One region of the Sediminibacterium sp. FW305-C-269 genome, then DNA from elsewhere that is predicted to be linked to it. Evidence: riboswitches for the same ligand, from Rfam matches in the RefSeq annotation. Region 1 holds a riboswitch; the other holds the start of a gene.
The links. A riboswitch is a leader RNA that binds a small molecule or an ion and turns the genes downstream of it on or off. The one in region 1 is predicted to bind thiamine pyrophosphate.
Positions count from the first base shown of each region.

Region 2: another riboswitch for thiamine pyrophosphate. It lies ahead of ACH3Y6_RS03315 (class I SAM-dependent methyltransferase); the one in region 1 lies ahead of ACH3Y6_RS08125 (TonB-dependent receptor).

Region 1 covers NZ_JBIQXQ010000002.1:629,010-644,860, forward strand. The annotation lists gene ACH3Y6_RS08080 (sodium:solute symporter family protein) at 1-762, shown strand, start outside; gene ACH3Y6_RS08085 (APC family permease) at 851-2,191, opposite strand; gene ACH3Y6_RS08090 (alpha-amylase family glycosyl hydrolase) at 2,239-3,510, shown strand; gene ACH3Y6_RS08095 (Do family serine endopeptidase) at 3,587-5,110, opposite strand; gene ACH3Y6_RS08100 (acyl-CoA reductase) at 5,329-6,333, opposite strand; gene ACH3Y6_RS08105 (4Fe-4S dicluster domain-containing protein) at 6,394-6,741, shown strand; gene ACH3Y6_RS08110 (D-alanine--D-alanine ligase) at 7,026-8,006, shown strand; gene ACH3Y6_RS08115 (PASTA domain-containing protein) at 8,099-8,926, shown strand; gene ACH3Y6_RS08120 (rhodanese-like domain-containing protein) at 8,959-9,267, shown strand; gene ACH3Y6_RS08125 (TonB-dependent receptor) at 9,345-11,726, opposite strand; TPP riboswitch at 11,783-11,897, opposite strand; gene ACH3Y6_RS08130 (head GIN domain-containing protein) at 11,980-12,711, shown strand; tRNA gene ACH3Y6_RS08135 (tRNA-Met) at 12,766-12,837, shown strand; gene era (GTPase Era) at 13,097-13,969, shown strand; gene der (ribosome biogenesis GTPase Der) at 14,038-15,351, shown strand; gene ACH3Y6_RS08150 (hypothetical protein) at 15,359-15,616, shown strand; gene lon (endopeptidase La) at 15,810-15,851, shown strand, end outside.
Region 2 covers NZ_JBIQXQ010000001.1:759,811-775,661, forward strand. The annotation lists gene ACH3Y6_RS03260 (DUF2891 domain-containing protein) at 79-1,185, shown strand; gene ACH3Y6_RS03265 (hypothetical protein) at 1,278-2,570, opposite strand; gene ACH3Y6_RS03270 (winged helix-turn-helix domain-containing protein) at 2,615-2,914, opposite strand; gene ACH3Y6_RS03275 (hypothetical protein) at 2,911-3,549, opposite strand; gene ACH3Y6_RS03280 (hypothetical protein) at 3,609-3,896, opposite strand; gene ACH3Y6_RS03285 (PepSY-associated TM helix domain-containing protein) at 4,025-5,161, opposite strand; gene ACH3Y6_RS03290 (TonB-dependent receptor) at 5,229-7,595, opposite strand; gene ACH3Y6_RS03295 (hypothetical protein) at 7,741-7,965, shown strand; gene ACH3Y6_RS03300 (Trm112 family protein) at 8,108-8,392, opposite strand; gene ACH3Y6_RS03305 (thiamine phosphate synthase) at 8,394-9,017, opposite strand; gene ACH3Y6_RS03310 (AIR synthase family protein) at 9,014-10,069, opposite strand; gene ACH3Y6_RS03315 (class I SAM-dependent methyltransferase) at 10,069-10,791, opposite strand; TPP riboswitch at 10,855-10,945, opposite strand; gene ACH3Y6_RS03320 (FAD-binding domain-containing protein) at 11,136-12,299, opposite strand; gene ACH3Y6_RS03325 (TIGR03643 family protein) at 12,302-12,583, opposite strand; gene ACH3Y6_RS03330 (cryptochrome/photolyase family protein) at 12,601-14,109, opposite strand; gene ACH3Y6_RS03335 (VanZ family protein) at 14,378-15,247, shown strand; gene ACH3Y6_RS03340 (cupin domain-containing protein) at 15,365-15,844, opposite strand.

The sequences.
Region 1 (15,851 bases):
TACAAAGATTCGCTGGCAGGTATAGAAAAAAAATTCAACGAACAGCAACTGGTACAGCAAAAGCTGAGCAGGAATTATGTGATTGATAAAAAAGAAAATTATAAGGACAGCCTTCGCGAAGGATCTGCGAAACTTTCCGCCATTCAGAAAGAATATAAGACTGTCCTGAAGAAGGCCCTGCCGGCTGATGATACCAGCGATACCAATTATATCTTTCTCAGGTTTGTGGTCGATTTCCTGCCCAAAGGTATCGTGGGCCTTCTCATTGCCATCATTTTCCTGGCTGCCTGGGGGTCTATTGCAGCAGCACTCAACTCACTGGCTTCCTGCACCATGATCGATTTCCATGTCCGTTTTCGTGGCTCTGCTTACGACAGTAGCGATGCAATAAAATGTGCTGATGAATACAAACTGTCCAAATATTATACGTTAGGTTGGGGGATTTTCTGCATCATCACTGCTGAATTCGCCACCGGTATGGGGAGCCTGATTGAGGCGGTGAATGTGCTGGGATCACTTTTCTATGGTGTGATACTCGGTATTTTCCTGGTTGCGTTCTACTGTAAAAAAGTAGGCGGTAATGCCGTTTTTATCGCTGCGGTCATCGGCGAGCTGGTGGTCATCACTTTTTTCCTTCTGGACAAATACAATGTGATCGGCCTTGGTTTCCTCTGGCTCAATGTGGTGGGTGCCGTAGCGGTGGTATTACTGGCTTTATTGCTGCAGCTCTTTATGAAAAAGCAATTGGCAGTTAGCAGGTAGTACTCATTTCTTTTTGTAATACTGCGGTTCTCTTACCATCGGATCACTACGACTGATGATAGTGGAACAGCAGATCAATTACTAACTACTAATTACTCCTCCACGGCCATTCCCTGTTGTTGTATGACTTGATCAGGTAGGCGATCACTCCCAACCCGATCACCGTTACTCCGCCCATCATCATCTTATGCCCGGTAGAGAAAAAGATATACCCCCAGATCAGTATCGCCAATATTACAGGCAGGGGGTAGAAGGGCATTCGCCAGGCAAAATGCGACCGGCCTTTCCGTTTTACCAGCCACATCAGTCCGATACCCTGTCCTATGAACTGTATCAGTATCCGCATGGCGAGAATGGCGTCGATCACGTCTTTCAGTTTGAACAGGAGACTGAATACAAATGCAATGCCGCCGAGGAATAGGAGAGAGATGTGCGGAAAATGTTTGCTAGGATGCAGTCTGGCAAAGATCTTGAAAAAAGCTCCGTCGCTGGCGGCTGCAAAGGGAATGCGGCTGTAACCCAAAGTGGCCGAAAACACAGAAGCGAATGCTACCCAGAGGATCAGGATGGTGGCGATGGTGGCGGAAGTGGATCCCGACAGGTGTTGTACAAACTCACTCACCACGAACTTGCTTTTCTGGATCTGTTCAAGGGGCAACACGGAAGCTACGCTGATATTCATCATGAGATACAGCACTGCGATCCCGGCTATGGAGATGAACATACTTCGCGGGATGTTTTTTTGGGGTTGCACGATCTCTCCACCCAGATGGCATACATTGTAATATCCGAGGTAACTGTATACGGATTTTACACTGGCAAAACCCAGAGCGGCAGCAAAAGCATGATCTACCTGTAAACCGTTATTGATCTGTTGAACCGGTTCGAGAAAATGTCCGTGAAACAGTCCCCCTCCGATGATCCAGGACAAAGTGATCAGCACACCGACCCATAACAGCACGCTGATTTTACCAATGGCTTCTATTTTTCGGTACAGCATTGCCACGATCAGTATCACCAATCCTCCACTGACACATTTGCTTTGCCATTCTTCAAGATGGGTGATATACCCTGCATACTGCGCAAATCCGATGGCAGCCGAAGCGATTACCAGGGGGGCCTGTATCATGGTCTGCCACACAAACAGGAAACTCATCAGCTTGCCCCACTTGGGTCCGTAGCCCTCTTTTAAGAAGTTGTAACTACCTCCGGCCAGCGGATAGGTAGCACCCAGCTGGCTCCAGATCATGGCATCAATGAATGAGAGAATGGCCCCCGCGATCCAGGCATATAAGAACCAGGGACCTTTCAGTGTTTCTGCCACCACGCTTAATACCACGAATGGGCCAATGCCCACCATATCGGTCATGTTAATGGCCGTAGCCTGTAAAAGGCTTATCTTTCTTTCCAGTTTTGGTTGCTCGCTCATGTGCTTGTGGGCATAAAACTATTTCTTTGTAAGCAGACTAATCCGTTATGCGTAAAAAGTTTTCAACAGTAGACTGGGCAAAAACTGCCAATATATACGAGGTCAATATCCGACAGTACACCGTGGAGGGTAATTTTATGGCCTTCAGCAATCATTTGCCTCGACTGCGTGCAATGGGGGTGGATATCCTCTGGCTCATGCCCATCACACCCATCAGTGAAAAAGAGCGGCTGGGTAGCCTGGGCAGTTATTATGCCTGCAGCAGTTATATGCGTGTGAGTCCCGAATTTGGCGACCTGACCGATTTCAAACACCTTGTTCGGGAAGCCCACCTGTTGGGTTTTAAGGTAATCATCGACTGGGTGGCCAATCATACCGGATGGGATCATGAATGGACCGTTTCTCATCCCGAATGGTACGTAAAAGATATGCAGGGTGGTTTTACAGAACGAAACGGATGGAAGGATGTCATCGACCTTGACTATACCAACAGTGCCATGCGTGAAGCCATGATCGAAGCCATGAAGTACTGGGTGGACGAATGTAATATCGATGGTTTCCGTTGTGATATGGCACACTTGGTCAGTTTGGATTTCTGGAGAGAAGCCAGAACTGCCTGCGATGCCATTAAACCTCTGTTCTGGCTGGCAGAATGCGAAGAGACAAGCTACCATGATGTATTTGATGTTAGCTACGCCTGGAGCTGGATGCATGCTACCGGCAAACAGGCAAGAGGAGAAGCCAGTTTGCACGATGTTCGCGAAGTATTACATGCGTATACGCAATATCCGGAAGGCGCACGAAAACTGTTCTTCACCACCAATCATGATGAGAACAGCTGGAATGGGACCGAGTATGAGAAATATGGTAAAGCGGCCAAAGCCTGGGCCGTATTTACCGCTACCTGGGAGCGGGGTATGCCACTGATCTATAGCGGACAGGAAAGCCCCAATACCAAGCGGATAGAATTCTTTCACAAAGACCTGTTTGAGTGGAAACACCCGCTGCAACTGGAAGATTTTTACCGCGAACTCTTACACCTGCATAAAACCAACCCGGCTGTTCAGGAAGGTGAAACTTGTATCCTCCCGTCGGCACATGATGACCAACTGATGGCCTTCCTGCGTCGCAGAAATGAAGCGGCGGTGCTTGTTTTGCTCAACGTATCTAACCAGGATCGTTTACAGGTGTCTGTGCAGCATGAATGGCTCACCGGCAAATTCAGAAATATTTTCACCGGCCTGGAATTCTACTTTACCGGATCAGAGAATTTTGAACTGCAGTCCGGCGAATACTTTGTATACGAAAAGATAAGTTGACCTGCCCACAAAAATAAAGCGGCGGTCTCCCAGAAACCGCCGCCTAAAAAAACATTCACTCATTCACTCATTGATCCTAATCCACATCACTCAGATCCAACGGATACGGATAAGTGCTTTCAAATCCGGGATAAACTCCTTCGATCTTCACTTTTCTTCCTTTATTGATAGAGAGGATTTTGTCCAGCTCATTTACGCTCTTGATCTCCTGGTCATTCACACTGGTGATAATAAACCCTTCCTGCATCCTTGTTTTCTTCAATAGGCCATCACCGATCTTTTTCACCAGCACGCCACCATTGATCTGGTTGGCAGCCGCTGTTTTGCTGTCGATAGCTACCAGTTCGGCTCCCAGTTTTTCCAATATACCAGTTGTTTTTACGATATCGGTTGTACCGGCCTTATTCTTCAGGGTCAGTGATACGGTATTTTCTTTCCCACCACGCAGGTAAGTGAGTGAAATTTTATCGCCGGGTTTATAACGGGTAACCTGCTCCTGCAGTTCAGGACCGGTAGTCACTTCCTTACCGTTGATCTTGGTCACCACATCCCCTTTCTTGATACCGGCAGCTGCTGCAGCGCCATCAGAGGGCACATCGGTCACGTAAACGCCTTCGCCTTCTTTGTAACCCGTGCCCAGTTCTTTTTTCTGCTCATCGGTCAGGTTCTCTTTCGGATACTGGATACCAATGAATGCACGCTGCACTGCACCAAATTTTACAATGTCGGTCACGATCTTCTTCACTATGTTCACCGGAATGGCGTAAGAGTAACCCGCATAAGATCCGGTTGGGGAAGCAATAGCGGAATTGATACCGATCAGTTCACCATTGGTATTGATCAGGGCACCGCCGCTGTTACCGGGGTTGACGGCCGCATCGGTCTGTATAAAAGATTCGATGGCTGTATTGCTTTGCCTGTCGTTGATACCGATGGACCTGGATTTAGCGCTCACGATACCCGCAGTAACCGTTACATCCAGGGTAAGCGGGTAGCCGATGGCCAGCACCCATTGACCCAGTTTGGTATCGTCACTGTTTCCGTATACGAGGTAGGGAAGGCCCTTGCCTTCGACCTTGATCACAGCCAGGTCACTGCTCGGGTCGGTGCCTACGATGGTTGCTTTATAGGTTTTTTTATTGGATAAAGTCACGTTGATGTCGTCGGCTCCATCCACCACGTGGTTATTGGTAACGATGTATCCGTCATCTGTAATGATGACACCGCTGCCACTGGCACGTTGCTCGGGTATGATGCGGGGGCCTCCGCCAAAGAAATCGCCAAAATCATCCCCGAACAGGTCGGAGAAAGGGTTGGAGAAACGCTGACGGGCAGAGTTACTTACCTGCTTGGCTTTTGTTTTTGTTTTGATATGCACTACTGCAGGGGTGGCGGTAGTGGCTGCCGGGGTAAAATCGATACTGCCGGCCGGGGCGTTGTTATTGCCAAAAAAACCGGCATAATTTACAGGCAGTTTCCCAGCTTCCTGGATACCTGCGGTCTGGTGTTCCATAAATTTTCCATAGCCCCATACACTCATAACAGCGGTGCTGGCACTGATGGCCACTACGGCTACAATGTTCTTGAGGTTCATATTCATGTTACGGCTCTTTTTTGGTTAATAGTTCAAATTCTATGCCTTTCTGATAGCAAATAAACGAACCTGTTTAATTGACAGGTCACCGGTTTCACCATTTAACAAATGTTTTACGGCAATCCTCGTAGATGGATCCTGAGTCGTCAGTCGTCAGGCTTGACGAAGTCATACCCTGAGATATTCCCCACTCACTACTGACTACTCACGACTCACGTGGCCATTCACGATCCCTGCTCCATCAGAAATGCCATTGTATCAACCCCGTCAGCATAATCCGTTAATCCGGGGCTCTGGGCCTTACCAAAAGGCAGGTAACCATGGCCTACGATACACTGGATATCGTTATTGTTTTCCAGACTGCGGGCAAGTTCCGCTGTATTTTCGTAAAACTGGTAATGTAACTGGCTCACGGGTGAGAAGGGAGAGCTGTTCTCTGTCATCACCACGGTATCGTTATTCATATAGTATTTGTTACCCATGATCAGCAGGGCCAGGTGGTAATCGTAATTATGTTTGTATTTATGGAATTCCATAAAATGGGCATAATGCCTGAGTGTATCCAGGAGGGGAAGAAAATCGTAGTCCTTGGGAACGAACAGTTGGGTAATATTCCGGCATCCCAGGCCAAAATAGAGTTGTATGTCTTCCGAGAGTGCTTCCAGTTCTGCCGGGGTTTCAGTGCCGTCCAGTACAGCCACCGAAGTGCGGTTGCGGCGGATGATATGGGGGTATTTACCGAAATAGTAGTCAAAATACCGGCCTGAATTGTTACTTCCGGTGGCGATATAGGCATCGCAGCCGGTCAGTCTTTCCGCAAAACAAACTTCATCCTGGATGGTCACATCCCACTCATACAGCTTTTTTATCAGGTGTTTGATCAGTAACTCGTCTTTAGAGGAGGTTTTGATGGTAGCCACATGACCACTTATAAAAACGCAGAGAAAATCGTGAAAGCCCACCAGTGGTATGTTTCCGGCCATAACGATGCCGATATTTTTAGGACTGGCCTGTTTTTCAGGCACCCTGTAACTGGCTGCCCAGTTCTGCAAAAATGACGGGTTCAGGAATTGCCGGGCGATATTTTCGGTGGCCCGGTTAATAAATTCAGGGATGAACCACTGGTTTTCCAGGTAGGCACGGGCTTTTATTTCCTCCCATTCTTCCGAGGGGTCCAGCAGATACCGGCCCAAACGGTCCAGTAATATAATTCGTTCTTGTAAAATCATTTATCAGCCGTATTTTTGATATGCAAATGTAGAATCACTAACTCAACAAACCCATTTTGTATGGCTATCAAAATTACAGAAGAGTGTATCAACTGCGGAGCCTGCGAGCCCGAATGTCCCAACAACGCTATTTATGAAGGTGGTGTTGAATGGTCTATCTCTGATGGAACCACTGTAAAAGGCGATTTCACCCTGTTAGACGGAACAGTCGTTTCAACTGATCAGCGTTTTGCACCGATCAGCGTAGACACGTATTACATTACACCCAACAAATGCACCGAGTGCCAGGGCTTTCATGAAGAACCCCAGTGCGCTGCTGTTTGCCCGGTAGATTGCTGTGTACCGGATGAAATGTACCGCGAAACCGTAGAGTCGCTGCTTGAAAAGAAAGGCAGATTGCACATCTAATGCACATCCCATGTGCGAAACTTTAACACCAAAAACTTGCAAAAAGCTTGTGGCTGGTGTATCTTAGAGTTGTTAATCGCAGTATTAATAATTGTTGCCTTCAATCGGTAACAACCAGTAACGGCGGGTGATATTTCCCGTCAACGTGAGGTGAAGAGACAGGCCGTTTCTTCACCTTTTTGTTTCCCCTTCCCATAATTCCCATTCTATCATTCACTCATCCACTCATTCTCTCATTCTCTCATTGCCCCATCCGTCCTATATTTGTTTCACAAAAACCTGATATGAAAAAAAGGATCGCCCTGGTGACAGGCGGATTAAGTGGAGAAGCACAGATCAGTTATAAGAGTGCTGTTACGGTAGGTAATCATGTAGATAGAGAGAAGTTCGATGTATACCGAATCGATATCAATCCCGAAGGCTGGTGGTATGAGCCTGTGAATGGCGAGCGTTCCAAAGTGAACCGGGATGATTTTTCTGTTACCGATAACGGTTCCACCATTCATTTTGATGCTGTATTGCTCTGTATTCACGGTACGCCCGGTGAGGATGGGAAGTTGCAGGGGTATTTCGACATGCTCAAATTGCCTTACACCAGTTGCGATGCTGCCACATCTGCACTGACCTTCAATAAGCGGTACACCGTTGCTGTGGCTGCTTTTGGTGGTATTCATGTGGCAAAATCCTTACACCTGTTCAAACATACACCCATCGCTCCCGAAGACATACTGTCACAGTTAACACTCCCTGTATTTGTAAAACCCAATAACGGGGGAAGCAGTATCGGCATGAGCAAAGTGAATGAAGCCACGGAACTGGCACCTGCTTTAGCTAAGGCTTTTCAGGAAGATGACCAGGTACTGGTAGAAGAGTTCATCAGCGGCCGCGAATTCACCATCGGGGTTTTCAAAAACAAAGGAGAGATCATGGTGTTGCCCATCACAGAGATCGAGACCCATAATGAGTTCTTTGATTTTGAGGCCAAATACCAGGGAAAAAGTAAGGAAACCACGCCGGCCCTCATTGATGAAGGGATGAAAGCCCAGTTGGAAACCGCTGCCAAACGGGTATACGAAGTACTGAATTGCCGTGGGGTGGTGCGGATCGATTTTATTTATCATACCGCCACTTCACAACCTTACATGCTGGAAGTAAATACCGTACCCGGCCAGAGCGAAGCCAGTGTGATACCTCAGCAGGTGCGGGCCATGGGCTGGTCGCTGAAAGATTTTTATTCCGCAGTAATCGAACAGGCATTTCGTTAATTTTTAGATTTCGTCACGGTTAACCGGAACGGAAATTTTGGAATTCCCTTATCTTTCTTAAAATTTCTGTTCTCCCAATCCACAATTCCAATATGGGTATCATACATAAATACATCACATCGAAGCCGCTTTGGGTGAATATGCTGGCCGGACTGGGTATCATTGTGATACTGGTATTGTTGTTTTTTGCGTCGCTCTCCTGGCTGACAGGTTATGGCAGGAATGAGAAAGTGCCTTCGGTTACCGGTCAGAATGCCCTTGCTGCACAAAAGATACTGGAAGACCGTGGGTTTGATGTGGTGATACAGGATTCGGTCTATATTGATACAGTGGCCAAACAGGCGGTCATACGCCAGTCACCCGAAGCAGATGCAACGGTAAAACATGGCCGCACTATTTACCTGACCATTAACCGGACCATACCGCCGCAGGTGGAAATGCCGAACCTGGCCGGGTTCTCTGTAAAAAGTGCGGAAATGTACCTGCAGAGCCTGGGACTGAAAATGGGAGAGATCAGTTACAAACCCGATATTGCTCGTAATGCCGTACTGGAACAGTTGTTCAATGGTGCCACCATCAAACCGGGTACCCGTATACCGATCGGTTCTGTCATCAGTTTTGTACTGGGCAGTGGCATGGGCGGCGGAGAAATGGATGTTCCGAATATTGTGGGAATGACATTGGAAGAAGCCCGTAATTACCTATCTACCCTCAGCATTAATATTGGTTCCATTGTAGCCATGGGGCCTATCAAGGATTCTGCCGGTTCCTTTGTGGTAAGGCAGATGCCGGATGTACTTACCGATTCGATTGGCACCGATGGTTTACGGATACCCAATAAGATGCGTCAGGGGCAGGTGATCGACCTGTATATCGGAACCACAGCGCCGTCTAAAGATACCGCTACTGTCGCTCATTAACAATCATCATAGAACCCTTTAATACCCAACACATGCAAACCATTACCGTTGAAGAGCTGAAAGCAAAAATTGATGCAGGTGAATCCTTACACCTGGTGGACGTTCGTGAACCACACGAGCATTCCGAATTTAATATCGGCGGTTTATTGTTACCGTTAGGTAAAGTTCAGACCATGCAGGTTGACGAGATCGATGACCTGAAAGAAGATACCGTTTACGTATACTGCCGCAGCGGTAACCGTAGTGGCCAGGCCTGTCTTATCCTTGAAACCATGGGTTTCAGAAACCTCGTGAACGTAACCGGAGGTATGCTGGCCTGGCAGGAAAGAATCACCAAATAATTATTTCAAAAAAACAAGGAACGATGAATGACATTACTTCATCATTCATCTGTTCCTTGTTCATGCTTCATCTGTTCTCAGAGTTTGATATTCACCCCTAACATATAATTCGTTCCGGCCATCGGGTAATAGCCATTATCGGTAGATAAGGTGTTGTTATAGATATAACTGTATGTATATCCGTTGGGCTCATACTTCTTGTTGAACAGGTTATTCACCTGCCCAATCAGGTTCCATTCCTTGAACAGCAGCTTTTTGATCGTATAAGAAGCGCGTACATTCTGTACAAAATAGGCGTTCAGTTTACGGTTTTCTGCCTGGCTGTTGTCCATATACTGTTTGCCTACATATTTGCTGATCAAACTGAGTTCGAAAGAACGAACGGGAATCAGGTTAATGGTGGCGCCACCTACCACAGCAGGCGAGAAGGAGATATTGGTGTGGCGGTGTACTACCGCATTTTGATCGCCGGTATCCCAGTTATCTATGTATTCCACAAAAGAAGCGATCTTATTTTTACTGATAGTGAGGTTGGCAGCTACATTGATCCATGGCGCCAGCACGGCACCTGCCTGTAATTCTACTCCCAGACGGTAACTATGCGGAATATTGATACGGGTATAAGAGCCCACATCGTTGATCTGTCCGGTCAGTACCAGCTGGTTATAGTAATACATGTAGTACACGTTGGCGCCAGCATGAAAACGGCTGTTCCTTTTTTCGATACCCAGTTCCAGGTCATGCAGGGTTTCGGCTTTTGGCTGGCTTTTTACACCTGCCTGAAAATCGTCCCTGTTCGGTTCTTTATGTGCCAGGGCATAACTGAAAAACGCCTGCCAGCCATTGTTGGTATAGGTGATGCCGGCTTTGGGATTCAGGAAGTTGAAACTCCTGTTCACGAACAGGGTCGGATTGCCCTCGAAACCTTGCATATCGTGCGTTACATGACGATATTGCAGGTCGGCAAAACTAACCCAGTGTGTACTCAGTTGATGTTGCCATTTGGTATAGATGTTCAAATCCTTTTTGGTGGCGGGGTATTGGTAATAACGGTAATCTGCTGAAACGGTTCCGGTCTGTAGCCAGGGTAGGGTACCATAGTGTTTGCCATCGTATTGGGTCCATCCGCCGCCAATGGTCAATTCTTCTTTGCTGTTTTTGTATTGCAGTGAGAAGATCTGGCCGTAGAAATAGTTATCCAACCAGCGTTGTCTCACCAGGTCCGTCTGGGTAATGGTGGTTCCACCGGTCACTACATTGGGTAATCCGTAATTGGCAAAAGCCTGGTCTGCTTTGTATTCTTCATAATATCCTTTACCTCTTGTCAAAAAAGCAGCGGTATTAAACGACCAGTTGTTGTTGATGGAATGATTAAAAAACAGCTGATAATGGGTTTGTGTGTAATTGTCGGTCTGGTTATTGTAAGGTGTTCCTGGTTTTTCGGTACCGGCGGGGTTATTGGTACGGTCGGTATTCAGCAAGCTTTCAGCCACACCGTACCAGGCCTGGTATGTTTTTTCTTTACCTGAAAAAATATTCAGACGCAGGGATGATTTTTTGGTGAGATAGGCGGTACTCACATAAAAAGACTTCAGGTCGCTCGTAGCGCGCTGGATATAACCGTCGCTGCTGATACGGCTGAGGCGTGCATCCACTGTAAAATGTCCATCTATCAGTCCGGTTCCGGCTTTCAGGGTATTTTTCCAGGTGTTGAATGAGCCAAAGCTGTTGTTCAGTTCGCTATAGGCTTTTTCATTGTATTCGTTGGTGGCCAGGTTAATGGTACCGCCAAAAGCGCCGGCGCCGTTAGAGGAAGTACCTACTCCCCGCTGAATCTGTATGCTATTTACGGATGAGGCAAAATCGGGCAGGTCTACAAAATAAGTGCCCATACTTTCTGCGTCATTGTACGGGATGCCGTTCAGGGTCACATTCACCCGGGTAGCATCACTTCCGCGGATGCGGATGCCGGTATAACCCACACCATTGCCCGCGTCGGAATTGATCACAACAGAAGGTGTCTGATCTAACAGGAACGGGATATCCTGTCCCAGGTTATTGCGGCTGATCTGTTCTTTACTCAGGTTGGCTTTCGCGAACGGCGCCCTGTCTGAAGCCCTTAACGATTTTACTTCCAGGGGCTGCAAGTACAGGCTGGTAGTGGTGAGGTGAATGGAAAGATTGAGGTCGGCAGCAGCCACTTTGATGAACTCACTGTAGACGGAAAACCCAAGGCTGTTAACGGTCAGTTCAAACTGGCCGGTTTCGGTCCGGTCAAAAACGAACTGGCCTTTTTCGTTGGTCAGGGTTTGCCGGTTGCCCAGTCTTACAGTTGCCCCGGCAACGGGCGTTTGCGCATTGTTTTCTGTTACGGTGCCCTGTACCAGGCGTTTACCGGTTTGTGCAACACTGATGAAGGTGATAAAAGCCAACATCATTGTTCCCAAAAACTTTTTCATGTTTTTTGCTTTAAAAAGTTAATAATGGGAACAGGGAATAGCTAACGGAGAGGTACGAAAGAAGTGTACGCCTTCCCTTCGCAGGAATTACCCTGTTCAGGTTCAACGGGTATTATCTCAGCCGGCATGTTATGCGTGCACACATAACTGACAGCACCCCGAGGAATGATCCGGCACAAAAATAAGGATTCGGGAAATCTTCTGCAACTGTAACTTTATTGGAGCAACATCGTTACAAAGAAAAAATACCCCGATGAAGAGAATCTGTATCGTCTTATACATGCTGCTCGGCCTGTCTCAGTCCTGGGCGCAAAACGAAAAGAACCTGGTTGTGGATGCCAATGCCGAAGTGCGTAATATCAGTGGTTTCAACGCCATTGAGGTATCCGGAGCCATCGATCTGTATATATCCCAGGGCCATACCGAAGCGGTGGCCGTAAGTGCCAGCAGTGATGAGGTCCGGTCGCGTATCCGCACCGAAAACCGTTCCGGTACCCTGCATATCTATTTTGATGCCAAGGGACTGAACTGGAAGGTCTGGGGCAATAATAAGATGAAAGCGTATGTTACCTATAAGCAACTGTGCAAACTGGAAGCTTCGGGAGCCTGTAATGTAAAGGCGACCGATCCCATACGCCAGCCCGAACTGAAAATGGAAATGTCGGGAGCCAGCGATTTCAGCGGGGAAGTGGCGGTAGATAAACTCCGTCTGGGTGCCAGTGGCGCTTCCAATATCAGGGTTTCCGGAAAAACCGCCGATCTGGTGGTGGAAGCTTCGGGAGCCTGTACGATCAAAGCGTATGAGCTGGTTTCCGATAACTGTAAAGTGGATGCCAGTGGTGCATCCAATATCCGCATTACGGTGAATAAGGAGCTCAATGCAGTAGCCAGTGGCGGCAGTACCATCTTTTATAAGGGAACCGGCCTGATCAGGGATATCAGCAGCAGTGGGGGAGCTGCCATCAAGAAAAGAACAGATGATTAATTGAATATTTATTTGGTAGCTACTGTTCGCACCCCTACCTTTGCACTCCTAAATCGCGAGGTAGAGCAGCGGTAGCTCGTCGGGCTCATAACCCGAAGGTCGGAGGTTCGATCCCTTCCCTCGCAACAAAAATCAAAGGCCTCATCATGAGGCCTTTGATTTTAACAACGGGTTCACACCCGTTCATGAAAAGCCAGGAAAGGCTTTTTATTCGGCTGGAGGCTACTCTGGATACTGAATGACAGATACCGTAACATCGGTACCATACTGGCAGGAAGTTCATGTTGTCATGAATGTCTGATTTGCCGTCTCGTTCATTTCTCAGGGTATTATCATCAACAAATTTTCGGGTCCCGGACTAACCGGATTTTCCCGTGCATACCATATGAAAGCAGGATTCGTTAACATATTTGGTCGCCCCAATGCGGGTAAAAGCACACTGCTCAATGCATTGATCGGTGAAAAAATGGCCATCGTATCGCCCAAGGTGCAAACCACGCGCCATCGTATCAAGGCGTTCCTGAACAAACCCGGCGAATACCAGGTGATCTTCTCAGATACGCCCGGTATCATCGATCCCAAATACAAGCTGCACGAGCGGATGATGGATTCCGTAAAAAGTGCCCTGGAAGATGCGGACCTGGCCCTGTTGCTGGTAGATGCCAATGAGAACCTGGAAGAAGTGGATGCCATTTTCCAATCGCTGCGTTTGAAAGTGCCTGCGATTGTTGTGCTGAATAAGATCGATGAAGCGGCCAATGGCAAGATTGCCCTGGCGGAAGCTTTTTTTGCCGGTAAATCTTATTGCAAACAGCTGGTTAAGATCTCTGCTCTGCAGAAGATACACCTGCACAAACTGCTGGATACCATACTGGCGCTGTTGCCCGAAGGCATGCCGTTCTACAGCGAAGACGACCTGAGCGACCTGCCCATGAAATTCTTTGTGGGTGAGCTGATCCGTGAAAAGATCTACCAGCTGTTTGGTGATGAGATCCCTTATCATACAGCCGTTATGGTCAATGAATTCAAGGAAAAAGAGTCACTGGTAAAGATCCAGGCAGATATCATCGTTAACCGAGAGACACAGAAAGCCATCATCATTGGCGACAGGGGCAGCATGATCAAACAGATCGGAACCATGGCCAGAAAGGATATAGAGGCATTCATACAACACAAAGTATTCCTGGAACTGTTCGTGAAAGTGAGGCCGAAATGGAGAGACAATGAGCAACAGTTGAAGGAATACGGATATAAATAATTAGTAATTATTAATTACTAATTGATTTCAAATGGGGGTATACATTTTTTGATTTTAATACAATAAGTATGAGTTATACAGTAGCAATTGTGGGAAGGCCCAATGTGGGGAAGAGTACTTTGTTCAATCGTTTCCTGGAGAACCGGAAAGCGATTGTGGATGATGTGAGCGGGGTTACGCGCGACAGGCAGTATGGACTGGCCGATTGGAATGGGAAAGTGTTCAATCTGGTGGATACCGGAGGTTTTGTGCCTGCGAGCGATGATATTTTTGAGACCGAGATCCGCAAACAGGTGCGTATTGCCCTGGAAGAAGCGGATGCTATCATTTTTATGGTAGATGTGGCTACCGGCATTACCGACCTGGATGATGCCATGGCCGATATGCTGCGCCGTACCAAAAAGCCGGTATATGTAGTGGTGAACAAAGTCGATAACGGAACCCGTGAACTGGAAGCCACAGAATTCTATTCATTGGGCTTTGAAAACAATTTCTTCATCAGCAGCATCTCGGGCAGTGGCACCGGTGAATTGCTGGATGCTATCACTGAACCCATCACCGCGGAAGATGTGGAAGAGGCTAAAAAAGAAAGCGATTTGCCCAAATTCGCCATCATCGGTCAACCCAACGTGGGAAAATCTTCCCTGCTAAATGCACTGATTGGCCAGGAACGTACCATTGTGAGCGATATTTCCGGCACTACCCGCGACAGCATTCATACCCATTATAACCTCTTCCAGAAAGAGTTTATGCTGATCGATACGGCCGGTATCCGCAAAAAGAATAAGGAAAAGGAAGACCTTGAGTTTTATTCCATCATCAGGGCCATCAAAGCCATCGACGAGGCTGATGTGTGTTTACTGGTACTGGATGCAGATAAAGGGATTACCGCCCAGGATATCAGTATTTTCAGCCTGGCTGTTCGCAAGGGTAAAGGGGTGGTGGTACTGGTAAATAAGTGGGATCTGGTGGCTAAGGAAACCAATACCGCCCGTGATTATGAAAAAGTACTGAAACAGAAACTGGCTCCGTTCAATGATGTTCCTATCCTGTTCATCTCTGTGAAGGAAAAGACCCGCATTTTTAAAGCCATTGAAATGGCTTTGGAAGTATATGAGAACCGCCGGCGTAAAGTACCTACCGCTAAACTGAACGAAGCCATGCTGGCAGCCGTAGCAGCCTACCATGCACCTGTAGTGAGAGGAAATTCAATAAAAATTAAATATGTTACCCAACTACCTACTGTGGTGCCCTCCTTCGCCTTTTTTACGAATTATCCGGATGATATCAAAACACCTTATAAAAACTACCTGGAAAACCAGCTGAGACAGAAATTTAACTTCCGGGGGGTACCAGTCAGGATATTTTTCAGAAAAAAATAAAAAATATGTGTTAAAATTTGCAGAATTCGAGCCGTTCTCTATCTTTGCCGCCATTAAAAACTCAAAAAACACAAGTACAATGAAAAAAGTATTCGCAATCTTAGCAGTAGCCGGCTTCATGGCTGCTTGTAACTCTGGTGAAAACAAAGCTGCAGCAACTGATAGCGCCGCTACTACTGTTGATACTGCTGCTAAAGCTGCTATGGACACTACTGCCGTAGCTGCTGACACCACTAAAGCTGCAGCTGATACTACTAAAAAGTAATACGTAATTCAAGTATTTGGTTACTGAATATTACTTCTTGCAAGAAGGTCCTCCCGGTTTCCGGGAGGATTTTTTTTGCCCGGATGTGCCAAAATCACCGGTTTGGGGCTAATGGCATCAATATTGACTTTATTTTCACCAATAGATATTATTGCAGGCTGTAATGGCTGAGTGACATTTTGACCCTTGAACCATGAGTAAAATGAAAGAAAAATTGTTTTTCCGTTCAGATGAG
Region 2 (15,851 bases), on a different contig from region 1:
TCCAAAGAGCATGGTCTCTTTCTTTATCGCAACAACACGCATTCATTATATCTGTACCTTCAGCACAAATAATTTTCGATGAAAAAACTGTTCATATTGCTTGCCTTATTCGTAGCAGTCGGCAGCAGTGCCCAGCAAACGAAATTCTATACCATCAATTCAGATAGTACGCAGTTCAGTCTCACCAAAGAAGGTGCTTCGCAGCTGGCCATGTTGCCAATGAAATGTATCCTGCAGCAGTATCCCAATAAGATCAATCACACAGCGGTTTCGGATAGCGACCAGGTGCTGACGCCCATACAGCAACATCCCAGTTTTTATGGTTGTTTCGACTGGCATAGCAGTGTTCACGGGCATTGGATGCTGGTTCGCCTGTTAAAACAATTCCCGGACCTGAAAGAACAGGCGGCTATCCGGAAAGTATTGAATACAACGCTTACCGCTAAAAATATCCGGGTCGAGACCGAATATTTCAAAGCGCCACTGAGCAGGAGTTTTGAACGGACCTATGGATGGGCCTGGGTGCTGAAACTACAGCAGGAACTGTTGAACTGGAGCGATCCTGATGCAGGCCAATGGCGGAATGCACTGCAGCCATTGTGCGATACCATCATTACATTATGGGAGGCTTACCTTCCCAAACAAACCTATGCCAACAGGTCGGGCATGCATGGTAACACAGCTTTTGGGTTGAGTTTTGCTTTGGATTATGCACGCGCTACAAAAAATCATGTGTTCGAGAACAAGATCATCGTTGCCGCCACACAATTGTTTGGAAAAGATAAGAATGCACCTACCGTGTGGGAGCCGGACGGGGCTGACTTTTTTTCACCATCCCTGATGGAGGCCGATCTGATGCGGAAAGTGCTTACTAAAAAGAGCTTCACCGACTGGTTGGGGAAATGGTTGAACAATCAGTCACTGCTTCACCTTACCCGTTTGCCGCAGGTGTCTGACAGAACGGACCTGCAGATCGTACACCTGGATGGTCTGTGTTTCAGCAGAAGCTGGTGTATGTCGGGTATTGCACAGCAACTTCCGAAGAATGATGGTCGCCGGAAGATCCTGATACATTCCGCGGTAAAACACCTGAACCAGAGCCTGGCAACAGTGGCTTCGGGTCATTATGGTGGCGAACACTGGCTGGCCAGTTTTGCCGTCTATGCCATTAGCGGTGGAAAATAGAATGGTTATCCGATCGATGGGATACAAGAACAGGGCTCACCGCAAAGTGAGCCCTGTTCTTGTATATATGCAGTCGGTTCAGATAAGTAGGTTTACTTAAATCCGAAAATAAGCGGCAGTAAAAATGTGATCAAAGCGGCCCAGATCCCATACAAAGGGAGGAAGCGTGCTATTACATTTTCTACTTTTTGTACATCGGCCTTATTTTGTAAGGCTCGCAGTAGCTGATAAGTAACCCATAATAGATTCAGAAAAACCAGCAGATTGGCACCCAATAAGGCCAGTCTGTTGGGCGATATGCCGAATTCGGTAAGACGGAATGCAATGGCAGATAACGCAATGCTGTTCACCACAATACTCAATAAAGATAACCCGAATAAAAAAAGCAGGTTGATCCTGTTGCCTGTGTTCTTGGTGGCTTCCGACACCGAAAAAAGAATGATAGCCATCACTGCGATCAGCAGACCGTTGAACATTAACAGGAAATTCCTGTCATGATATACATTTTTGCCTGTGTAGATAATGGTACACAGGAAGATGAACAGCGTAACGAATACAACAGGTGTAAAGATCCTGGCAATCAGCGGCGAGATTTTGTTAACCAGTTGTGGGTTGGTCTGAACCAGGAAGGCGGAAAGTAAGGGAATCGCCGCCAGTCCCCATGCCAGTATGTGCTGTGCATAAAATTCCTGTATATGCAGTCCGATCATTTCAAACAGGCCGAAAGTGATGCCAGTGAACAGGATTCCAGAAAGCACTAGGATAGCCGTCATAACAGCGAAATCACCGTTGAAACGGAGGAAATCGATCTTTTTCTGGTTGTCAGAAAGGTTGCCGTCCACAAAACTGTATCCAAGAAGGGTCCACAAAAAAACGGGTAGATGGATACAGGCCAATATCAGCGTATCGCTTTTAGGATTATCGGGCAGAAGGTTGATATAACATATAGATGCCAGTATGATAATCAAAGACAGTATTGATTTTCGGATAGCTGTTTTTTGTTTCCATGAAAAATATCCTATGAGCACAGGAAATACGATGAATCCGATGTTACGCGAAAAAAAGAATTCTTTGTTCATGCCGGACAGGGCGGGAAGGTTAGCAATGAGTCCCGCCATAAGGGAAGCCAGCATCACGAAAAGCAGGTCGTTTCTGGAGCCTGTATAAAATTCATCCTGCTGGTAGTTCAGTCGTTCGTTCCATACTTGTGCAATGGGGTTGTCACGCAGGTCGGTATAAAGCGTATTGAATACTTTTTGAAAGGATGTTTTGTTTTTCCTGTATAATTTTTCGAGCTCCACAGGCCGGTCGATGTTATGGAGTATGTTTTCTTTAACGCTATCAAATTCCGCGTTCGTTTTTATTGCGACAGTGCTTGTTTCCATATGGTGAAGGTTTAGGTATGCTTTTGAATGGCTGTGAAGCTGTATCAGGTTGACTGTTTGATTAGTTTCTCCAGACCGGTCAGGTGTTCGATGAAGGCTTTTTTACCGGCCGGAGTTGCTGCATAGGAGGTGTTGGGTTTTTTACCGATGAATTGCTTTCTCACATCGATGTATTGCAGTTTTTCAAGTGCGCTCAAATGGCTGGCCATATTGCCATCTGTGATCTGTAACTGTTCTTTGAGCGTGCCGAAATCTACAAAGTCGTTCACCATGAGGATCGACATGATACCCAGGCGCACCCTGCTCTCAAAGGCTTTATTCAATTCTGTGATGTAATTTTTCACTTCTCGTAGGTAAAATAGATTGTGATACCATATACTATATGCAGTATGCCGAATCCAAAAGCCCAGAACAGCAGGCCGTAATCGATAAAAAAAGAAGCCAGCAATCCAAGAACAAGTTCCAGTACGCCCAGGTAGCGGATATCGTTGATGGTATATTTACTGGCATTCAGAAGCGCCATACCATAAAAAAGCAAAGTGGCCGGGGCTACCAGGGCAGCCTGTCCGTGGTACAGTAATACCAGGCAATAGATACCACCTGCTACCAGCGGAATGGCCATATTTAACAGCATACGCCTGGCAGTGGCATCCCAAACGGGCAGGTTTTGTTTCCTGGCTTTCCTGACTGCCATTAAAACCCCGGTGAACAGGGAAAGCAGTAATACCAGGCCGAAATCGGCGGCCAGGAAACTGCAAGTGGACAGTTGTAATCCGCCATTTCCGTCCTTCAGCAGCTCGTAATAACCCGTAGCCAATGGCGAAAGCCCCAGGAACAGGTATACGGCAACAATGCAGGCGATAGCGAATATGCCAACAATCACTCCGGCAAGGCCGCTGAGCGATAAAAAACGAGAAGAGCGTTCCATCAGGTTCCTGATATCGCGGATGGCTTCTAACTGTTCCTGTTGTTGATTCATGTAGATTCTTTTAAGATGGTTTGCAGTTCAGGTATGATAGAAAAGGTATCGTTCAGGTTTTAAAAGGACTGTAATAGCAGGCCTATCTTGTTAAACAGTTCACCCACGCCCAGGCTTGCCCAAAGCAGGAACAGTGCCAGCACAATTTTTAAAACAGCGTGGATCCGGTAGCCGGTCAGTTTACAGAACAGTTCATGTACTGGCGGGTAATACACCAGTGACAATAAGAACAGGAACACTCCAAATACCGGATCGTTCCCCCAGAACATATTCACTATACCGATAGCGGAAAACAGGAGACCAGATAGCCAGCTGAGCAGGGTTACGGCAAGGGTTCTGTAATTCATCGGGACTATTTGATAAATAAAAAGTACTTTGAAATTCAAAGTTAGTATTTAAAACCAGACTTCCAAATATTTCTCTATGTGTAAAATGCCGGCTATGGACATGTCATCCCGTAAGATATGTCTGGGTCTTACAAGGATCTGCTGCCGGCTAAGGCTGTTTTTCTTCTTTTATGTTTCCTTCCCCACCAGAATAAAAATCCCGTAACAGGGAGGCTGGCAACAATCAGTGAGGCCAAAAACAGAGCGATCCTGCCGGGTAAACCCCAAACAGCGCCTGTATGAATGTCGTAGTTCATTCGTTTCAGGTAATCGACAGGAGTATGTGCATCGGAGTATTTTCCCCAGACATAGGCCCCCGGTATTTCTTTCCCGGTATATTGATCAAAATACCGGAAATCAGTTTTGTACAAGGTTCCCGATTCGGGGTTGGCCCGTAACAGGATAGCGCCGTTCCTGCCGGCAGGTAATACCAGCAGGGCTGTGGCGTATTTTTTGTGCAGGTCTGGCTGAATCGTTTTCCATACCAGGTCTAAGCCGTTATTTCTTTTGGTGATGCTGCCGCTTGTATCAGATACAGGTGGTTTTTTCTGCACCACCGAATGTCGGGAGCCGGTAAATTGGTATATCCTGTCTGCCAGGTTTTCAAAACCAAACAGAAGCCCGGTGATGGCAGTGAAGAGAACGATCCAGGTTGCATAAAAACCCAGTATCCTGTGAAGATCATAATTCAGGCGCTTGGGGTGGGCATTCCACATTATTTTGAATCTCCGTTTTGCTGTTTTCCCCTTCCGTGGCCACCAAAGTATGATTCCTGAAACCAGCATTAGTAGAAAAACAACGGTAGCCCATCGTATGATATCCTGTCCATATGGAATTAATAGCGTGCGGTGCAGTTGTAACACCACACTGAAAAAGTCCCGATGGTTGTCACGCACTTTCAGTACATCACCATGATAGGGATTGATAAAAACGGAATAGTTATAGGATCCTTTTTCAGAAAACAATACCATCACTGCTTTGTCCCTGGCATCATAATATATTCGCTGAACCATTTTCCCCGGCAACTGTTGTTCAGCAATCTGTTTTATCTGTGAAGGGGGCAGCAAGGGAGCGTTTTCGGTCTGAACGCTCCGGTACGGATGCCTGTTTTGCAGTTCCGGTGCAAAACAATAGATCGCGCCGGTCAGTCCCAGTATCAACACCACGAGCCCGCTTGCAAGTCCAAGCCAGAGATGAAGTTTTCCAAACAGCTTCTGTAAAGTCATTTTGCCTGTCATGAATCCGGTGGTCCCGCTCCTGATAAGGTTCTCAGGAGCGGTTGCGAGGGATGGTTTATAGTTTCAAATTCAGTGTTAAGCGGTAAGCCGCACCTCTGCCCTTGGTGTAACTATCATTGAAAGCGCCAACCTGTGAGCGTACTGTAAAGTAATTTTCGTTCAGCAGGTTTTCAATGCCCAGGTTTAGTGAAGTGCTTTCGCTGAAGTTGTAGCCGGCAGATAAGTTGAATAAATGATAGGGACTTACCGGGGCTTTATACGGATCGTATGAGCCGCTGCTATTCCTGGCAAAGCGGTCTCTTTTCATCACTCCTGTATATTGCAGCAACAGGTTCAATTTTCCGGGCAATACGCTATAATCAATATAGCCGGTCAGTTTAGGTGGTGAAATCCGTTGGCCAGGCAGGTACTCATCTTTAACGCCATCATATCGGCCATCGTTGTCGGCATCCAGTTTGCCTTCCACATAACTGTAAGAAAGACCGGCTTTCATATGCCTGCTTACTTCCATATCCGCGGCAATCTCATATCCATAGATCTTCTCCGGGCTTCTCACAACCACAAAAATACCATTTTGATAAACGCTGTTTGCTCCCAGGCTGGATTTACTGATATAACCTGTTACTTCAAAACGAACCTTATGGAATTTGCTGACAAATCCTGCCTCGTAGTTGTTGACAATTACAGCTTCTGTGTTGATCTTGGAAATACTGTTCACCCTGGCCGACCTGAGTACAAGACCGATATCTGACACACTGAATCCCTGTGAAAAACTCAGGTAAGGAGAGAAATACCGCGAAAGGTTATAACGCAACCCTACGTTAGATACAAAGGCATTGTACTGTAGCTGTCCACCCTGTACGTTCATGGAGGGTGTTACCACGCCTGTACTGGTATTTTTTGTAGGAAGTGTGGTGTAATCATCCACGCCGATCGTTAGTTTTTCATAACGCAGGCCTCCTTTCAGCACTAGTTTTTCAAATAGTGTCAATTTTGTCTGAACAAAAGGGGCCAGGTTTACCATGTTCATTTCTGGTACCCATATCCTGCCATCTACCAGTGGTTGTGAAGTGATATCGTTTTGCCAGTCAAGACCATAAGTAAAGCTGGCTTCCGTGTTTTTCCAGGATACAGGTGTATTCAGTACCAGGCGGGCTCCTTTTTTCTGGGAGAGGATACGCGAAATACCTCCATCTACAAATGCTTCGGAGTAAAAAAAGATATTGTCAACGTTTTGATAGTAGACATCAGCATTGTAATGTGTTTTTGCAATGCCGGTATTGCCTGAAAATTGTAGATCAAAATTATGGTTGCCCCTTACACCCTGTGGTACGCCGGCACTTTCTCCTAATTTGGCCGTTGTTTTTTTACCGGCTTTATAATCGCCGTTTACGGTGAGATAATTTGTGGTCTGACGGCTGCTGAAGAAGTTGTAAGTAGCCTGTACTTTGTGGTGGTTATTGAACTCGTATCCCAGTTTGGCAAAAGCATTATATGAGTCTGTTTCGCCCAGTCCGTATACGGGTGGTAATATGTCGCCGGAAGCGTCTTTATACTCGCCGGTTTGCTCATATACGCCGCTTGTTACATAACTGAACTTTCCTTTATTTCCATAAAACAGCTGGCTGATACGCCCCCCCATACTGTTGGAAGCCCTGACAAGCGATCCTGTTATTCCTGCCGAAGTCTGGCTGTTGAACGTTTTGTTAGACTTGGGTTCCCGGGTAAAATAATTGATCAGACCACCGGCTGCTCCGTTGCCGTAAATAGCTGTGGCACCTTTTACCACTTCAATACGTTCTATGGCAGCCGGGTCAAGTGCGCGCAGGTCCATGGCTCCATTGCGCAAAGGAGTAGATTGGGGAACACCATCTATCATGATCAGCAGGCTGCGACCGCGGAGTGTCTGGCCAAAATTGCTGCTAAGACCCGTGCTGGGCGCCAGGCCTGATACCCGGTTTTCCAGAATATCGCCCAGGTTAGTGGTAATATTCATGTTCTGTTGTAGCGTTTTCTGTCCAACAATCGAAACAGAAGAAGGTACTTCATCGATGGTTTCCCTGGTACGTCCGGCTGATACGATGACTTCAGCCAATTCTTCCGGAGCGTTTGTCAATTGAAGTGTTAGAGAAACAATACTATCTGTTGTAATGGTTAATTTCTTTTCCAGGGTAAGGTAACCAACACTGGATACCTGCAGGTTATATGTTCCGGGCCGGAGATTTTTGATAATAAAGTGACCCTCATTATTGGTGAGCGTGATTTTCTGGATCTCTTTAATACGAATAGTAGCTGATACCACAGGTTGCTGTTCTGCATTGATCAGGATCCCTTTAATACTACTGTTGCTGGTTTCGTTTTGGGCAAATATGGGTAAGGATAGGATCAGCAGGCAAAAAGCGGAAAATAGTCTGGTTCTCATAGTTGATGTACAATTTGGTTGCAAAACTGTACGCAGAAATTCCTTTCACCTACCTGATTTGGAAAATCATTTTACGAAAACAGGAATTTCAGCTTTCCTGCTTTCAGAGAATGAATCAGCATTTGAGGAATAGTCTCTTACGGATATGCAGGGAAGAGAAACAGCTTTGCAGATCCTTAACGACGTATTGCGCAACAGGGCTGATTGGGGTAACCCTCAGGTTAAAACAGATCATCAAAAAGGTGAAGTCACCGCGGCCGAAAAAGAAACCGCTCAGGTAAATACGCCATGTTTAACTGGTTTTTCGGGATATCAATTTGTTAGCCAACTGAATAGTCCCGGCCATCTTATACATGCGTTAATTTTATAGTGACGGTCAGTATTCGTAAAAAATGAAAGCGACAAAGGAAAAGAAGTTCATGGTCATAGTTAATACCCTTGTTGGTTATCCGAAAATGATAATCGATCGTTTATGGAAATATAAAATCCGGGTAAATATGATAGATGACGGTTTATGGAATTCTATCTGTTTTCGTTTCGTTTTCTATCAGCCGGAAGGTTTCAGATACTTTGTTTTCTGTCCAGCGTTGTAATAATGGTTGTTCAAGTTGAAATTCCCTGTATTCGTCAGGACTCATTATGGGAATGCCTGACACAATTGGGTACACACGCTTGCATTCATGGCAGAATAAAATCCCTTCTAAAATGTTTTCCTGTGTGTCTTTGGTGACCACGGTCAGTTGCAGATCTGACTTATCAAATGAACAGCAAAGTTTTTTGATGGTTTCTATTCTCATTTTACCTTTTTTTTAATTTTTGACAGTACTTTTTAATTTCTTCAACAGGGTTATCAGCATTCATGATACCAGACACTACTGCAACTCCTGAATAGTTTAGTTCGTTTAGTTGAGCAATGTTGTTGGGTTGTATACCACCTGCCAAAAAAATTGGCAGTGCTGTGATCTCTCTTGCTTTTTTAACAGTATCAAAACTCACCAAATCGCAACTGTTGGCTGTTGACGAAGGAAACATGGAGCAAAACGAAATGTAATCCAGCCCGTTTTCATTTGCCCATTTTACGATAGACAAGTCGTTATTACAGGTTATTCCCGTAATGATTTGACGATTCAAATGGCTCCTGATTTGCGGAATATTTTCCTGAGCATTGTCAAAATGAACCCCATCTAACTTTGTTTGCTTCAACAGTTTCCATTGATTATTAATAAGCACAGGTGTATTTTTTGTGTGGCATACCTGTAATAGCTCGTTAATCAGTTCTGCCGGGTTTTCATCCGGTCTGAAATTGTCCCAAATCTGTATGGCTGCTATTTCTTCCTGAATGATTTCGTTTAGCTTATTTAGCAATGTGTTTTTCTCCATTGAGGGGTCAACAATGAGATAAATGCCGTTTGGTATTTTCATTTCAACCCTCCTTTTAGCGCTTTGAAAAATGCGCTCCAATAGGGGTCTTCCTCAAGATACTTTAGGTCTGACTTTTTATCTCTTTCCATAAGTGTTATTCCGTTTTCTCGATCACATAATTCGCCAACCCTGGTACAGGGGATATTACTTTTTGCCAAACGTTCGATCACAGCATCAACATTTTCTTTGTTGCAGGTGATGATCATAGAGCCAGCACCTATACAGTATCTCGGGTCTATATCAAAAATTTTACAAACTGCTGCTTGCACATCTGCAACAGGTAGTTTGTCGTGATAAACAATGGCTCCATTTCCGGAAGCAACTGTCAATTCATAAATAGCTCCCAATACACCACCTTCCGTAACATCGTGCATAGCCGTAATTTCACGATGGTGATTGTTTTCACCCACAGCAATCAATGCATCCTGCAATGAGGAGGTATGATAAAATGAATCGCACGCTTTTTGATAAATTTCTATTCCTGCTTTATTCTTTACCGTTTCGGGAAAACTCATCGCAAGAATGGCAGCGGAGGATATGGCACAGGATTTGGTGACCAATATTGCATCTCCCGATTTTGCTGATTTTGATACCAGAACTTTCTCTTTGGGGGCAATCGTAATAAGTGTTCCGCCACCCGCTATGGTAGAATTTTGTCCCTCAATAAAGCCGGTATGCCCGCCTGTAATGGCAATTTTTATTTCGGAACAAAATTTATGCATGTATTCCCAGTATATCCTGAAATCGTTTTTTTTAAATGTAGAGGGAAGATTTAATACAAACTGACCATACATTGGAGCAAATCCTGTTGTTGCCATATCGTTTGCCATCAGATGAACAGACAGCCAGGCAGATTCTTGCAAACCAAGCGAAGGAATCAAAGAGAGCGGGTCGCTGGTTAATGCCATTGCCATACCTCCCTGTAAGTCAACAACAGACACATCTACACCAAATGCAGCACCTGCCACTATTTCGCTACGTTGATGTCCACATTTATGATAGATGAACTCCTCAAATAAATGCCCTTCAATTTTGCCCAGTTTTTCATTCATCAGTCTACATCATTTAATTGTACATACAAACCAAAAAAATCACCTAAAGGCAACCCCCATTGTTGTACGGGAAACCATTTGGGAAGTCCTGTACAAGTCCAGTGTATGGAATATTCACGCCCTTCCAGTGCTTTAGCAACTATTTCTGTGAGTATTTTTGGAGAGTAAAAAGTTGCTGTTAGGTAAAATGGGTTTTTACCAAATAACTGCTGAACCCTTCTTCTCACTACTTTGGTGGAGTAACGGTTCATCATTCCCATGGCAATACCGTATCTTCCTACTCTTGCCGCTTCACGGATGACTTTTACGGGATCCTTGTAATATTCAAAAGTGGTAATGAAGGCAAGCGCATCAAAACTGTGATCTTTAAAAGGCATATTATGGGAATCAGCCATAACCAGATCGCCTTCAAAAAGATATTTTGCCTGAGAAAGCATCAAGGGTGAAATATCTCCCCCGGTAGCTTCAATACCTATTTCTTTCCACCACCTGGTAAATCGGGCCGTTCCACAACCAAACTCGAGTAATGTCTTCACCCGCTTGTCACTGGAAACGAGTTGTTCCATCACTTTTTTTTGCCAGATTTCAGAACGTTTATAACGACCTTCATACCATTGTTCATAAGTGTCGGTATGTTCACGATTGAAGAACCATTCAGGTCGTCCTTGCCAGTTTGGCTGATTTGCGGGAATTAAACCGGTTGAAAATTTTTCTATTTCCATTGTTTTCATTTTATAAAAACAAAAACTCCATTCTCTGGAAATACCAATGAATGGAGCGTGAAATAGGTTTTCAAACTGCATCCCTACGTTGGCATTATCCAAATCAGGTATCGGGTATTATCTCAGCCACTAAACGGCACCCCGTGCTTTTGTGTAAGCAAATGTATACATTATTTTTTGGGACGGGAGACCCCGACCTTTTATTTTTCCTGTCAGTTGATACCTTGTCGTCTGTTCTGTAATGAGCCGATCGGTGAGCTGATTTTCCGAATTAAGTGTAGCTGTATGGTAAGTGATGGGAATATTGACTGTGAAGACCGGTTGGGTAATAGCTGACTATGTATTTAATTTGATTGAAATTGTTTAACAAGCTTTTGACTGGCTTTCCAGAAACTAAAAAAAGAGGGATAATATCCGGTCACTTCCGGATACATCCAGTCGCGGCTGTCTTTAATGCCTGAATAGTGTGTGAAAGCCGGGTGTTCTTTTGAAATAAAAGCTTTCTGTGGGGAGAGTTTACCTTCTTTATATAAAGATTGCAGCTGGTACAGTTCGCCACAAAACAGCTGGATGCCTGATATGTTTTTTGAAAGGTCAATGATGAAACGGATCACTTTTTCACTGACAGGGTGCCTGTTATAGTGTGAGGGTTCCAATAACAGCACCCGATTAACATTGTCCTGGGCTCTCCAGAGTGGATCGATATTATAAGCGTTATAAAGTAAGGTTGGTCTGGTGTTATCTATAACGGGCAATGAGGTTGTTGGCAAATGACAGGGTAGGTCAAGCGTATGGCTGGCTTTCAGGATCTCCGGAACCGGCATCCGGTTTATTTCTTCATAAGACCTATCTAAGAATGTCTGTTGTTGGCTGCTACCGGTGTATCTGTTGATGTTTTCCTGATCACAATAGTACTTCTTAGAGGCAAAGGCACCGGCCACCCATTGCCAGCTGCAGTTGTTACTGGCAATATCTCCATCCAGCAAATGATAGTACAACCATTTTGCGGGTTCCTGCCAATGAGCCTTCGCGATATTACAGGCGATGGAAGCTACATACATCCTGGCATGGTTATGCATGTATCCGGTAGCATACAGGTGTTCAATTTGCCTGTCGATGGACCTGATCCCTGTTGCAGCATCCTTTATTGCCGTGATCATCTGGCGATGTATGAAATCGGTTTGGGGTTGTTTCAGATCTTCCCAGATGGAATCGCCTTTTTGCTGCCAGACTCGTTGATAATATTCACGCCAGGCCAGTTCCTGTAAGAACTTTTCCGCTTCCTGTGGCTGGTATCCTCTTCGCAAGACCGACTCTCTGACCTGCCTTAAGCTGATGATACCCCTTGAAATGTAAGGGGATAAATAGCTGACGGCACCAGTAATATGATTCCTGGTTCTGGCATATGACACAGGATCGATACGTTGAATCTGTTGAAGGATCGAATGGTGATCGGTAGTAAAATCTGTTCTTTCGGGATCTTGCGTTTCATCGAATAAAACCGGCATCGTCATCGTTTGCTTATTTTATTGAGTGTGATAGTCCGTTGTTGTTTCGATACGAACCTGGTGATATGTTTGCTCCTGAGTGCGGCATGTTTGGTGCTTCTTCCATGGGTTCTTTTGCGCCACATTCGAAAACTGCTGGCTTTCATCTCTTTGCGCATCAATGTGATCACTTCTTTTTCCTGCAGGCCGAACTGTATTTCAATAGCTTCGAAAGGGGTCCGGTCTTCCCAGGCCATTTCTATGATACGGTCTATATCAGTTGCAGATACTATCTGTGTGATCATGTTATTGCTGGGTTTACTCATTTCTGTTGATGGGTTATCAGCTGCTTGTCCAATCTTTTCAAAAACATATCAGCATGGTTCAGGTGCAGCTGTTGTTTCTCGGCAGGCATCTTGTCAAAACTATTGACGAGCATGCCCAAACGGGGATTTTGTAAAAAGAAGCTGCGGTGTACATGCATGAACCGCCAGAACAATCCATCCCATATGGCTTGCCAATCGCCTTTTTCATAGTCGCTCATCTTCATCAGGTAATTGCTGCCGCTGATATAGGGTTTGGTCGTCATCAGGCCGCCATCGGAAAATTGGGTCATGCCGTATACATTGGGCACCATTACCCAGTCGTAGGCGTCAATGAACATTTCCATGAACCACCGGTATACTTCGTTCGGGTCGAACTCACACAACAGCATGAAGTTTCCCAGTATCATGAGCCTTTCTATATGGTGACAATAACCGGTTTGCAAGACCTTCCTGATCGTTATGTCAACAGGCGGGATGCCGGTCTCCCCGGTCCAAAACACTGCGGGGATCTTTCGCTTGAATTGCCAGTAATGGGTATTACGTTGTTTACTTCCCTCCCGTTCGTATACCAAACGGATAAATTCACGCCAGCCCATCAGTTGCCGGATAAACCCTTCGAGTGAGTTGATGGGGATATTGTATTGTCCGGCACAGCTTATTGCCTTATCAATGATCTGTTGTGGCTGCAACAAACCAATATTGAGCATAGGTGAGATTACGGAATGGTGCAGTACACTCTCTTTGGCTACAATGGCATCTTCATACATTCCAAATGCGGCGAACCGGGTATGAAAAAAATCATCCAGCCATTTTTCGGCATCCGCAAAACTTATTGCAAACAGGTGGGTGCCATTTGTCTCGCCATAGTTCTGCGGAAAATGTAACTGCACGTAGTTTCTTGCTTCAGTTACATACGGGTTTTCTTCGGGTAAGGGTAGGATGGGCGCTTTCCCTTTTTTCGGAAACCGCTGACGGTTGTCTGTATCAAAGCTCCATTTGCCACCTACTGGTTTTCCGTCTTTTTCCAGTAAGATATTCCGCTGCTTTCGCTGCCAGATATAAAAATCTGTTTGGAAATACGTTTTCTTTTTACTGAAATAGGCGGAACAGTTCTCCGGTGTATTCAGGAAATTGGGGCTGTCATAAAAATGCAATGCGATCTTATTCTGTCTGCAGGCAGTTTGTATCCGATTAAGCAGCCAGTTGTCGGCCACAGCAGCCACATGTATCTCTGTTACCGTTTGTTTGGCCAGCTTGGTGATCAATTGCCGGCAGTCATCTTCCCGGCAACCTGTTTCTATGTAAGCAACCTCATATTGATTTTGCAGCAGCCAGTTCTGATAGTATTGCATGCTGGCCCTGTGTAATATCAGTTTCTGTTTGTGGAAGGTATACTGTCTGAAGAACAACCATTCTTCCACCAGGTAAACCTTTCGGTCTTTCTGCAAAGCAGGATGGTTCTCGAACAGCTGGTGGGGGAAAACAAGGGTAACTGCATTGGCCATGTTTTCTGTAACAATTATCCGGGCCCAGTGTTTAAAAGATGGAAAAATCAGGTACAGGTTAGTAGACCGGTAGCAGAGGGTATTGTCATTGTTTCTTTTGTTATTCTAGGTGGTTACATGATTGTGATTTTTGGATATCGTTCATCATAAGCGTCTGCATGAAGCCTCTTAACTGATCCGCGCCGTTCCGGTGAATGGTAGGAACTGCTTGCCATTTCTGAAAATAGTTGATATATTCAGTTAACCATTACGCTTTATTCAGTACAAAATGAAGAAACCAATTCTGGGTGCAATCCTGCTTATTGCCTATAGCATCTTCCTGGTAAAACTGCTGGTGTTCAAGGATATGCCCCTGATCAGGGTAGGCGTACTGAAGCTGAATTTTGGAGGCACCCATGAAGGTTCGCCCAACCTTGTACCCTTCAAAACCATTTTTCCTTACCTGCTTGGAGAGAAGGGGTGGATCATCGCAGGTATCAACCTGATCGGCAATATTGTGTTACTGGTACCGATCGGTCTGCTGGTAGGGTTTGTATTCCGGAATATGACATGGAAAAAAACGATCGGGCTCGCGATCGCTGCCGGTATGTTGATCGAGGGCTTGCAGACCCTGTTGCATGTAGGCATATTTGATATTGATGATGTAATACTGAACGGATTGGGTGTGTTGATCGGTTTTGGGTTGTATAGAATTTTTCCAAAGCCGGTTCAGCCAATGGGGAAAAGAAACCTCCTCATTACAGCGATAGTGGGCATGATAGGGCTGGCTATATTTTACAGTGTTTTCATATACCGGAACGGACCGCTTTCCGTGGGTTTTGAGCCGGCCGTGGAAAATGGGCAGCCGGCACATTTTGATCCTCAAGCCGGCAAGGTGATACCCGGCGATGATCCCTGTGGTGGTACCGGAGGCACCGGACAGATCATCAGTACGGGAAATAAAACTATCACCATTAAGCGGAATGATGGTTTTGTTCAGCTGATTCATTTTACCGACAAGACAACGATTAGGAGTGCGGCAGGACCTGTACCGGCATCTGACCTGAAAACAGGCGTCAGGGTAACTTTAGTGGTGGGAGAAGATGAGGATGGTAAAACGGTGGCATCGCATATACTGATCTGCCTTACACCGGGCTAATAGGCGATGCCACCATATCGGACAAATACTTGACTCTGTCTTTACATTGTGTTATACATATTCGGCCGGCACTTTGCCAATGGTATCAGATATTTTTAGTTAACCTGTTTTGCTACTCTATTTTCTATTGTTCAGCTTTCTTGCAATGCTGTCGTAATATTCCTGAGTGAGTTTTTCTGTCCAGATGGTTGGTTGAGTTCCACCATATATTGCGAGGTATGTAACAGAATGCTCTTTTGTTGAAGTATGCCAATGTTCCGTTTCTTTGTTGCACTTAATTACATCCCCTTTTTTCAGAATGACAGGTTCTTTTCCCCTCTCTTGATAATATGCTTCACCATCAACAATAATGATTACTTGGGGAGTAGCATGTTTATGCCAATCAAGTGTTGAGTTTGCCCTGAAAGTAGCCTTAGTAATATTGTAATTAATCTCATCATCTGCCTGAAGTACAGAGTTGAGCCAGGCTGCTCCAATATAATGTGTATTGGGTGCTTTTGGACCCTCTGTCAGGAAAGAAGATATCTTATAATCTGAGGTTTGGGCAATTCCAATAAAAGGAATGCAAGCAAGTAAGAATAGGGCTATAGTTTTCATATTCATG